One region of the Neobacillus sp. YIM B06451 genome, then DNA from elsewhere that is predicted to be linked to it. Evidence: riboswitches for the same ligand, from Rfam matches in the RefSeq annotation. Region 1 holds a riboswitch; each other region holds the start of a gene.
The links. A riboswitch is a leader RNA that binds a small molecule or an ion and turns the genes downstream of it on or off. The one in region 1 is predicted to bind cyclic di-GMP.
Positions count from the first base shown of each region.

Region 2: linked by a shared signal. The riboswitch ahead of RB160_RS19810 (Ig-like domain-containing protein) and the one ahead of fliM (flagellar motor switch protein FliM) in region 1 are both predicted to bind cyclic di-GMP.
Region 3: linked by a shared signal. The riboswitch ahead of RB160_RS05745 (NPCBM/NEW2 domain-containing protein) and the one ahead of fliM (flagellar motor switch protein FliM) in region 1 are both predicted to bind cyclic di-GMP.

Region 1 is NZ_JAVFKJ010000004.1:274,864-278,826, forward strand. It holds gene RB160_RS11050 (flagellar hook-length control protein FliK) at 1-1,192, shown strand, start outside; gene RB160_RS11055 (flagellar hook capping FlgD N-terminal domain-containing protein) at 1,206-1,619, shown strand; gene RB160_RS11060 (flagellar hook-basal body complex protein) at 1,635-2,426, shown strand; cyclic di-GMP riboswitch class I at 2,659-2,747, shown strand; gene fliM (flagellar motor switch protein FliM) at 2,852-3,820, shown strand; gene fliN (flagellar motor switch protein FliN) at 3,792-3,963, shown strand, end outside.
Region 2 is NZ_JAVFKJ010000015.1:82,095-86,057, forward strand. It holds gene RB160_RS19800 (hypothetical protein) at 1-316, shown strand, start outside; gene ybaK (Cys-tRNA(Pro) deacylase) at 379-861, shown strand; cyclic di-GMP riboswitch class II at 1,121-1,204, shown strand; gene RB160_RS19810 (Ig-like domain-containing protein) at 1,227-3,963, shown strand, end outside.
Region 3 is NZ_JAVFKJ010000002.1:255,624-259,586, forward strand. It holds gene RB160_RS05745 (NPCBM/NEW2 domain-containing protein) at 266-1,105, opposite strand; cyclic di-GMP riboswitch class I at 1,177-1,263, opposite strand; gene RB160_RS05750 (beta-propeller domain-containing protein) at 2,038-3,963, opposite strand, start outside.

The DNA.
Region 1 (3,963 bases):
CGGGAAAGAGGAGGGTGAACAAAAAGCCTCTGGAGAAACGGACGGTATGGGAGTTGGACTAAACCCATTTCTCCTGACAAGTCAGTTAACAAATTTGACAGACCAGGAAAGTCCTTCGACTCTTGAACCGGAAGCCCAAGAGCAGGCTGGAGTTAACCCTAGGCTTCTAGCACTTCGGCAAAAAGAGGCTCTGACTCCTCAAATCGGAAAGCAATGGGACCTATCGACTTTGCAAAAACCCACCAATACAATCGGGCCAAACGGCAATAGCCCTTTAATGGCAGAGTTGCAAAAAATGCTCGATGAAAAAGTCGGTCATGGTTTAGATGGTTTTCAGATATCAGATGACTCGGTTATCACGACAGGCATGAAAGTGGGGGAGGAGAAATCGAATATACCTGGGGGCCAACCAAAAGAGGCAACCCATCAATCAGGAAATCCGCTTAAACCTGAACTGTTGCCGGTCGGCTTTCAAGCTTCTTCGGGATCCGGAAGAGAAGCACAAATAACGCCACAAGATACCGCAGTACCTTTAACGCAACCAGATACTGAAGCAGTTTTCAAGCCAACGGAAATTGAATCAGCTTTCAAGCCAACAGATACTAAAGCCGTTGCCGATGCTGATACCAAAATTCCATCCAATGAATCCCGCTCGGCCCATCAGTTGCAGCCAGTTATCGCTGGCGATGTCCCTGTCCTCAGGGCTAACCACTTCGAGCAGGACTTTAAGCAATTTTTTCAATCCGCCCTGCAGCAGCAATCCGCAACGGAAGGAAAGGATGGAATGAAACCGGCTGTCAGTTTCCAAAGGTTTGTGGATGGAACTGAAGCAATTATAAAACTTTCACCTGAGCATCTTGGGGATGTTGAAGTAAAGGTGAAAATCCAGGATGGACAGGTTAAAGCGGAATTTCTGGCCACCACCCTTCAAGGGAAAGACCTACTCGAAACCCAGATGCATACGTTGCGTTCCGCCCTCGAAGTCCAAGGGCTTCAAGTTGGAAAGATTGATATTACGTTCCAATCAAGCAACAACTTCATGGGAGCCTTCTCCCAAAGAGGAGATGCAAATCCGAGGCAGGGAAATCAGGAATCGAGAAAGCGTGGGGACGAAAAAATTCCCGCTGAAGAAAAGTACCAGGATTACGGAATCGAAACAGCAACTCATTCGCAAATAAATACCACAGCCTAAGGGAGGGAAAAGCTTGTCATCAATTCAATCAATAAACTCCTATTCAACGGCCACAATCGGAAACACAAATAAACAGGAGCTTGGAAAAGAGGCATTCCTGAAAATATTGGTTACCCAGCTCCAGCAGCAAGACCCGACCCAGCCGCAGAAAGACGGCGAGTTCATTGGGCAAATGGCCCAGCTAAGCGTTCTCGAACAGCTTTCAAATTTAAACAAGTCGCTTACAGCCTATTTGGAATCATCAAATAACATTAGCCAATATTCATACGTCATGGGAAATAAGGTAACCTGGACAAACCCGGAAACAAACGCGCAGGAAAGCGGAGTTGTCACAGGAGTTCACTATAGAGACAATCTTGTCTATTTCAAAGTCGGCGATCAGGAAATTCTGTCTAGTGCCATCACTTCCATGGAATTGGAAAAATAACAGGAGGAACAAAATATGCTACGTTCACTAAACTCGGGAGTTTCAGGGCTCAAAGCCTTCCAAACTAAGCTGGATGTCATTGGTAATAACATCGCGAACGTCAATACAGTCGGTTTCAAAAAAAGCAGGGTCGTATTCGAGGACATTTTTAGCCAGACGGTCAAGGGTGCAAGCGCACCAACCGCTACACCGCAATCTGGGGGTACAAACCCAATCCAGGTAGGACTTGGAACAAAGGTAGCGAGCATCGACACGGTTTCCACTCCCGGAAGCCCATCGACAACGAACGTTGGGACCGATTTATATATTGATGGCGACGGTTTCTTCCAGGTAAGGGATGCATCAGGCAAGCCTTACTTAACAAGGGCCGGAAACTTTATGCTTGATCAAAACAGGCAGCTTGTTAATCCAAATGGGATGCTCGTTTTGAATGAGTTGAACAGTCCTATTACAATTAATGCGACCGATGTTTCATTTTCAATTAGCAAGGACGGATCGATTGTCGGGGTGGACGCAAACGGGGTGGCCACAACGTATCCAAGTAAAATAAAATTGGTGAAAGTAGATAATCCTGGTGGATTGAGTAAAGTCGGCGGCTCGTTATATTCTGAAACTCCAAATGCCAAGATAAACACCACCGCACCTAGAACAGCACAAATCATCTCCGGCGCACTCGAAATGTCCAACGTCGACCTTTCCGAGGAAATGACAGATATGATTACCGCTCAGCGCGGATTCCAGGCAAATGCAAAAATCATTACAGTTTCCGATTCCGTTTTAGAAGAATTGGTAAATCTGAAGCGTTAATAGTGAATATATGTAAAAAGGTGGATACCTCGAAGCAGGTATCCACCTTTTTTGTGAGAATATACTCAAAAATCGTCAAAAATATGTATATAATTCGATGCATTTCGTGTTTTTATGACCGTTTTTTTAAAAACTCCATTGAAAAATTTTTTACCAGGTGTTATATTTCAGTTAAATTGCAATAAAAAAAGTTGGAAAAAATTCTAAAAAATTCTTAAAAAGTTCAAAAAAAATTCGAAAATAGCAAACCTGGGGAAACCCAGCGACGCAAAACTACAGGGGCTAAATTGTTAAATAACAGTATGCTAGCCAGTTGCCGAAATTAGGTTAGTCCTGAAAATTAGAAGGGCGAAGCTATTCTTCGGGATAGCCTTGCTCTTTTTTGATGCTAAAATTTGCTTTTTTGAAGTTAGGAGGTTGATTAAGTGGGGGTTAGAATTTCCCAGTCGCACGAAAGCGCCAACTTGGATGAAACAGCAGCCATTAAAGTCTACGATTTTAAAAAGGCTTTGCGCCTGTCGATGGAACAGGTAAGAATTTTAACAAGAATTCACGAAAACTTTGCCTACCAGCTTGCATCTTTCATATCCGCTGAGCTCCGTTCCATCGTACAGGTTGAAGTGGGGTCCGTTGAGCAAATGCTTTATGAGGAATTTATTAACGAACTGCCGGACTCAACAATCTTGAGTGTGTTTGAAGCGAAGGAACAGGAAATCCGCATGGTCCTTGATATGAATCCGGAAATGGCATACGGAATAATTGATCGGCTATTGGGGGGAAAGGGAGCGCTTAAGGAAATTGAAAGAGCTGCCTTGACTCCAATTGAAACGAATGTTTTGAAGCATCTTTTGGAAGGGGTTGTCAAAACCCTCCAAAAAGCATGGAACGATATCATCACCTTGCAGCTTAGATTATTGAATCTCGAAACGAACCCGCAATTTTTACAATTGGCAATACCTACGGAGACGGTTATTGTGGTCGATTTTCAAATAACGATTGGAAACAGGATTGAATCGATGCGGCTTTGCATTCCATACATATTGCTGGAGCCGTTTATCCCCAAATTGTCGTCCCATAACTGGTATGGACACAACAAATGGGTGAAAAGCAAGGAAGAGAGCGAGTTTTTACAGGAACGGATCGAGCATCTGGCCGTGCCGCTCATTGTTGAATTGGGGCGTGCGACCATTACGATGGAAGAGCTTTTGGGACTCTCGGAAAATGACGTTATCCAGCTGAACCAGCCAGTCGATGAGCCCCTCCATGTAAAGGTGAATGAGGAAACGAAATTCCTAGCTCACCCTGGGACAAGGAAATCACGTGTCGCTGCGAAAATTGAGAAGGTGATAGAAGGAGATACGGAAAATGGAAAACGGGAAACTGACACAAGATGAAATAGATGCCCTTTTGGGAGAGACGAGCGGGGAAGTGTTCCAGTTTAGCGAGCTGGAACCCGATGTCGTTGGACGGGCTTATGACGACAGCATGAATATGGAACTTCTTCTCGATATCCCGCTCGAAGTAGTCGTCGAATTGG
Region 2 (3,963 bases), on a different contig from region 1:
GCTATATATTGAAGAAATTAAGGAGCAGTGCATCCAGATATTTGGATCAATCGCGAACCTGGATCTTTATATTGCAGTTGTTTTCGCCCATGAACTTGGGCATGCGGAAGATAGGGCACTTGGGATATTGGCGGAACGGCTTGAAATGGCAACAACTGAAACCGAGCGGGCACGGCTGTCATTTTTAATCGAAAAAAGGGCCTGGAACTACGCTGAGAGGCTCCTTCAAGGGACAGATCGGAAGTTTACGAAAAAAATCATCTTCCAATCGCTGCGCCATTATTATGAACAAATCGAGCTGCAGCACGGAGCTTGAATTTTTCAAGCGGAAGGCATAGGCTATTCCTATCTGGTTGTACGGTGAAAGGAAGGATAGGCATGGCTGTTTCAAAAACAAATGCAATGCGGCTGCTCGATTCGAAAAAAGCCGAGTACGCCATGTTGTCATATGAAGTAAGCGATGGCAAGGTAGACGGCGTGTCGGTTGCGGAGAAAATCGGCAAGCCGAAGGAAATGGTTTTCAAAACGCTCGTCACCCAGGGCGCATCAAAGAATATTTATGTTTTCGTCATTCCGGTTGAGGCTGAACTTGACATGAAAAAGGCTGCAAAGGCCGCCGGGGAAAAGAAAGTAGAAATGGTCCCCGTAAAGGATATTCAAAAACTGACCGGCTATATCCGGGGCGGCTGTTCGCCAATCGGGATGAAAAAGCTATACAAGACATTTATTGACAGCAGCGCGGAACATCTGGACTGGATGATTGTCAGCGGGGGGAAGATTGGAGTCCAAATTGAACTCCCGCCCGAAATTTTAATAGATGTTATAGATGCCGAGATAGCGGACCTATCTGGGCAGGGGTAAAAAGGCGCATGACAAAATGCGTCTTTTTTCTATGAAAATCCCATTTTTACTTCAAAGCAGAGCATATGAGAGCGAGGTTTGCTTTTTGTTCACAATTTTGTCAAATTTGTATCCCCTGATTTTTTCTCCTTCGACAATTTCCATTTAATTTCCACAGATTATTCCTATATCCGCCCCGAGATTTGACTAACGGTTTGTGTTTAATTTGGGTGGTTTGGCGATTTATAATCTAGCTATCGTGTTGGAAAAGCCATGGAAATCACCAAAGGGAAGCGAAGAAGGAACGCCTTTATGTGGACACTTGGGCGATCCGGAGCTAGTAGTGTAACCGGCCCTCTAAAAAATCATCTTTTGGAGGAAAAACAGTGAAGAAGAACAGCATCGCGAAAAAATGGGGTTCAACACTTTTGGCAACAACGTTAATCATGAACGCAAGCCCAATGGCGCTTGCCGCTCCCGCCGCACAACCAAATGAGAAAACCTTCACAACTGGCAGGACGGAAATGAATAAAATGACAGGGACAATCAATCTGAATCCAATTCCTGCTCGGAAGGATAATGGAAACACAGTTCTATTAAGCGGAACAGTAGTCATTGATGGGCCAAAGCTAGAGCTTAAAGTGAATGATAAAAATGTAAACGCCAAGATTACAAAAATCGGTGATACCGTATGGACTTTTGAATATGTCCATACACTCAAACCGGAAAATGTAGAAGACAAGAAAGACGAGCTAATTATCATTGGTGCTTATACAGTTTACCCAAATGGCAAAACAGCAGGACAAATTCATACAAATGCGGAACCGGCAAAAGTCACGGTAGACTTAACTCCGCCGAATATTTCTTTCAATGACTATAACACTGATTGGACAAACCAAAGCATTACTGTATTTGCCTCGATGAATGAACCAGGCACACTGAATCCAAAAAGCCATACCTTTGATGAAAATGGCAGCTTCACTTTCATTGCCACTGATTTAGCGGGAAATGTTAATGAGAAAACTGTTGCAATTTCCAACATTGATAAGGTAGCTCCTACTGCGGAGGTAGAATATTCAACGACATCGCCAATCAATACAGATGTAGTGGCCACTATCGTAGCAAGTGAAACCGTAACGTATAAGAACATTGATCAACTCCCTGATTATGTAGAATTTGATAAGGAAGCTAAGACCTTTGCTTTCTCTGAAAATGGGAGCTTTGAATTAAAGTTTATTGATAGAGCCGGAAATCCAGGTTCTGTCCTGGTTAAAGTGGAAAATATCGATAAGGAAGCCCCGGTCGGTTCACTCACCTACTCTACTAATGAATGGACCAACCAAGATGTAACGGCAACGCTGAAATTCACTAAGCCAGTTAAAGAGATTAATGGTTTACCGAACAATGTCTCTTTTAATCAAGTAGATAAGTTAACTTACGCACTTACTTTTACAGAAAACCAGGAAGTAAATCTCAATTTTAAGGATGAAGCAGGAAATACCGGCGATGTGAAAGTTAACGTCTCAAATATCGACAAAGTGGCTCCAACCGCGATAGTAAGCTATTCAAATGAAGACCTTACAAACCAGGATGTCGTTGTAACAATTGAACCAAGTGAGGAAGTAACAATCCTTAACAAAGAGGGTTCCTTAAGCAAAACGTTTACAGAAAATGGCGAGTATGAATTCCTTTTTGTGGATAGGGCTGGGAACACGGGTACAGCTAAAGTTATCGTAAGTAACATTGACAAAATTGCTCCGATAATTACAATCAGTGATTTTTCGACTGAATGGACGAACCAGGATATAACTGTAACTGCGAGCATGAATGAAAAAGGGACGCTAAACGTGGAAGGCTATACTTTCAAAGAAAATGGCAGCTTTGAGTTTGTCGCGACCGACCTTGCCGGGAATGTTACAAGGCACACTGTCCAAATCACAAACATTGATAAAGACGCTCCTGTAATCACTGCATTACCCTACAATTCAGACTGGACAAACCAGGACATAACGGTAGAAGTTTCAGTGGATGAAGGCAGCCTTAACAAACAGAGCCATACGTTCACTGAAAACGGCAGTTTCACATTCATTGCCACAGACCGTGCCGGAAATATTACAGAGAAAACAGTAACCATTGAAAACATTGATAAGGTTGCTCCTGAAATAATAGTTGAAGATTATGTTGCTAGTCCAACAAACAAGGACATTACCGTAAACGTCAGCATGAATGAGCCTGGCACATTAAACCAGGAAAGCTATACATTTGAAGAAAATGGCGAGTTCGAGTTCATTGCGACCGACCGTGCCGGAAATGAAACGAAGAAGAAAATAGCCATAACTAACATTGACAAGGTTGCTCCAGTCATTACTGTATTTAGCTATAATACCTCGCCAACCAATAAAGATGTTGTCGTGAGAGCCGAAACAAATGAAGGAACATTGAATACAACAAGCCATACATTCACGGAAAACGGATCTTTTGATTTTATTGCAACTGATGCAGCAGGCAATACAAAGGTAGAAACCATTAAAATCACTAATATCGACAAAGTGGCTCCTGTCATTACATTAAATCCATATAACCAGGATCCGACCAACCAAGATGTTACTGTGACAGTAACAACCAATGAGGGGACACTGAACGCTTCTTCCCACACCTTCACACAAAATGGTGAATTTAAATTTGTCGCTACTGATGCAGCCGGAAACGTAACTACAGTAACGGTAACTATATCTACTATCGATAAAACTCCGCCAACTGTAAGTAATGTCATCAATGGATTTGCTTATAATCGAAATGTAACGCCTACCTTCAGCGAAGGAACCGCGACGATTAACGGAAAACCACATAATTCGGACTCGGAGATATCAGCTGAAGGCAACTATACGTTGGTAGTAACTGACGCGGTTGGGAATGCCACGACTGTGAAATTCACAATCGATAAAACCGCACCGGTCGTGAGCGGAGTATTGAATAATCAATATACCAAAGAAGATGTTATACCGACATTTAACGAAGGTACTGCTACTTTGAATGGTAAAACATTTGTATCTGGAACCCCTGTATCCAGCGAAGGAGTTTACACTCTAGTCGTGAGGGATGCGGCAGGAAATGAAACTAAAG
Region 3 (3,963 bases), on a different contig from region 1:
AAACAGAAAAACATTTTGAATTTTTTAAAAATATTTTCCCTTCCTATCCAACTTCCCTTTTTAGGAAAAATCGGACCATACCCCATGCCCTCCTTTGGCAGTAAGACAGCAAATACCCGCCATTCACCATCCCCCCTGCACTAGAAACCCGAGGTTGATAGAAAAAACGAACCCGCCCGAATGTAAAATTCAGGCGGGTTCAACTAAGAGGCTGCCCCAAAAGTAACCTTTTGAAACAGCCTCTTCATAAAAGTTTGGTTGGCAATTACTTAATAACTACATTAGCGAGATCTATTGTTATCCAACCGCTTTTATTATCTGCTTTTACTACTTCCAATTTCTTAACACCAGCTATATCTACATCTACGTTACTTGGTAGTCCACCCTGTGTAAGTTTAACAGAAGCAAGAACTTCTCCGTCTCCAACAATTTCTATATTAGTATCGTAGTTGTTTCTTGAATTATCATCAATACCTATTAAGCCGGTTATTTTCGAATATTTACCATCTAAATTTAATGAGTATTTATCCGCCCCGTCGGAATAATAGAATTCCATACTATATCCCTTTGTATAAGTTTTTCCAGCAATCTGCATAGTTTTATTAGTATTTACAGTAGAAGTTGCATAATAAGGTTTTAAAATATCAGACATGTAACTTCCATTTAGATTTGTCCCAAAGAAAACTGTATCCACCGTCTTATTGTAGAATGCTTTGTCACCTAATAGATCACCAACTGCATTTACAGGCGCATACATAATTCCTTTATAAGCTAGCACTCTTGGTACAGAAACTCCTGCAGTTTGAAAATTACCACTTTGAATATTTCCCTTATAAGCGATTTTAGTTTTTAGAGGTGTTACGGCATAACTTTTGTAGGAATCAGCTTCCTTAGATTTGGCAGCAACCTGTTTTTTTAAATCACTGATTTGTTTATCTTTTGTTGCTATTTGTTTTTTCTGGGATGCTACTGTAGTTTGTAAGGATTTAATTTGTTTCTGTAGTGAAGAAATCGATTCGCTTGCGGCTTCTGTTACGTTTGAAGAAAAGAGTGTCCCAAAAACGAAAGAGATTACTACCAAAAATACCAAACTTCTTTTTTTCATGATGAACCCCCATAATTGTTATTCGGAAAATAAAAAATAGACATTCAGCTACCGAATGTCTTTGTTTAGATTTCGGTAGCTGGCTGGCATAATCATTTCTGACTTTAGCCCCTAAAGCTTTGCGTCCCAATTTTTCAAGTGGTTTGCCTTTTCGTTTATATGCTATTTTCAAAGGTTATATTTTCCAAAATAATTATATAAGTAAAACTACCTATTTGGCAATATTTTTTTAGAAAATAATTCCACAATACGGTTAAAAGGACCTAAGATTCAAAAAAACTCCCTATAATGTTGGATAATAGTACAAATATAAAAAGGGTAATCTATACTTATAATTGAACTGTTTAAGTCAATCTCATAGTAGCTCTCCTTTTAACAAAATTCTTAAAAAGTATCCAATGTTATCAGACTTCTGGTTACAGTTATTCTGATATAAGACCCTTAGCCTGCAGGAATCGTTTTTAACATCTCCCTTTCGTTTCATTATTCTTCGTAATATCATGGTATATAGCTTTTACCTTCCTTCCTATGCGCGGGGTGGTCTTCGCGGGCTCTCTATTTCAGCATATTCTTCGGAATCCAAAACCCGTTCATTTGGACCATGTCTTGTAGAGGATTGGACTGAATCTTCGATTGTGTTGAGAATTCCCCGTCAAAATAATCCATCTTGAACCATATCCCTGATTAGCTTTTATTTTTGAGAGAAAACAAATAAACCCGGTCTTAATGGCCGGGTTTTCATTTCAAAGAAAATCATGAACTTGTAGGGCTCTGACAAAACCCATTTACCAGTTTAAAAAAAGCAAACTCCTTCCACCCCAAGCATTAGTATAGCAATGGAAATTAGAAAAGTTCCGTGCTTCCTGCTTGGATGCTGGTCATGTTTCAGAATCCACCGGAACCGTCCCTTTGGTTTCCGGTGGATTCCATGATTATCTCAGCCCGAGAGTTCCGATGTTTCTGTACGATTTCAAATCATGGCTTGTGATTTTTTCTGGTGACAGCGCGAACAGGGTATCACCGATATACAGGAGCCGCTTGATCTCTGTATTGTATTCCTCATAAATAGATGGCTTCTCGCTGTCCATATGAGTAATTTTCGACTGTAGCGTGAATCCTTTTTCCGGATCGATATTGTATACATAGGCTCCCTGGGACTCGAAAATTTGATCGTATTCATTTGCCTTGCTGTTTTGATAAACGGAAATCGGGAAGGCAAACAAACCCTTATCTTTGTTGAACAGCAGTGCTTTATGGTCATGATTCAGCAGTGAATGCGTCCCTCTCCCGCCGATGACTTCTGTGAATTTCTCTTTTGGATTGCTCATGTCACTAACATCGAACATCGAAATTTTGACGCCGTCAGTCAGGATAATCGGCTGGGCACCCGCTTCTTTTGCCGTCACTATTTTCGTATCATGCCCGAATCCTATCAGATGATTTTCATCATAAGGGTGCAGGTAGTTGCTGAACCCTGGAATCTTCAGTTCCCCGAGCACTTTTGGCTTTGCTGGATTGCTTGCCTCAATGACGAAAAGCGGATCCGTTTCCTTGAAGGTGACCATATAGATGCGATCGCCCATGAATCTCGCAGAATAAATCCGCTCACCCCGCGCCAGTGACTCAAGCTTTCCCGCCGGCTTCAGATTTTTATCCAGGATATATAGAGCATTGGAGGATGGCCTGCTTTCATCCCATGCATATCCCTTTGTGGTCACGACACGGAAATAGCCATCATGTTCGTCCATTGAAAACTGATTGAGCACGGTGCCCTGGACTAATGCCGACCCCTGGAATTCCACGTCCATCCCTTTGACCGAAAACTTATGGATCGTTGTATCTGGTGCCGTCATCTGAGACCAATCACCCCGCGGATGCTCGGCCCAATTCGCAATCGCTAGATAGAGATTTTCCTTTGACATATACATTTGTTCCCCGCTTCCAAGGTAGGTGGTGACAGCGGCTTTTTTACCATTATGATTGAGGTCGATCGCTGCAATCATTGTATAATTAGGCTCTTTGGATTCCGGGAAATAATTGATTTCATCATAACTGACGATTTGTTCCGCCGGCTTTGTTGCTGTATCCGAATACTTCGGACGAATATCAATAGCTTCGTTTTCGCGCAGCAACCAGTAATCAGGATGGTGCCTGGTGACCAGATACACAATCCCTTCCACTTTCCGCGCCGACACATAGCCTCCCTCCAGCTCGACCTCCCGTACCTGGACTGGTTTAGCCGGATTTTTCACATCATAGATGATTGCCTTTGCTGATTGCATCATCGGGGCAATCTTAGAATCCTTAGCCACTTGTTCATATGGTTTCGCATTCGTGTGATACGAATGTCCGATTGCGACCAATTTCTCTTCGTGTAAAAAAAGCTGGTACGGCATAAACTTTCCGTTATAGGAAATCCTCGACAAAAGCTTCATATCCTCTTCGGGCGCAGCCTGAATGATGCGGACTTCATTTTCTTCCGCCTGAAAAATATGCTTTCCGTCTGTTTTGACAAGGTCCGCTTCGTCGACTCCCTGGACTTGATTGTTCGTTTCGGAGTGGGCTGCCTGATTAGCTGTATCCGCGGATGATTTTGCGTCACTCATGGACGACTCCATTGTATCTCTCGAAAACCACCAGCCGCCCGAAGTTTTTTCTTGCTTCAATATATTTTTAAAATAACCATTCAACTTTTCCTTCGATCCGATGACAGGAAGTTTTTGTTTTACAACAAACTTCCATGATTTAATCCCTCCCAAGCTTCTCCCTGCCGAAGATTGGAGGTCTTTATTAAAATTTAATGTGTAAAATCTTGCGTCAAGAGGATACCCGTCTCCAGGAGGGTCAATATAGATCGT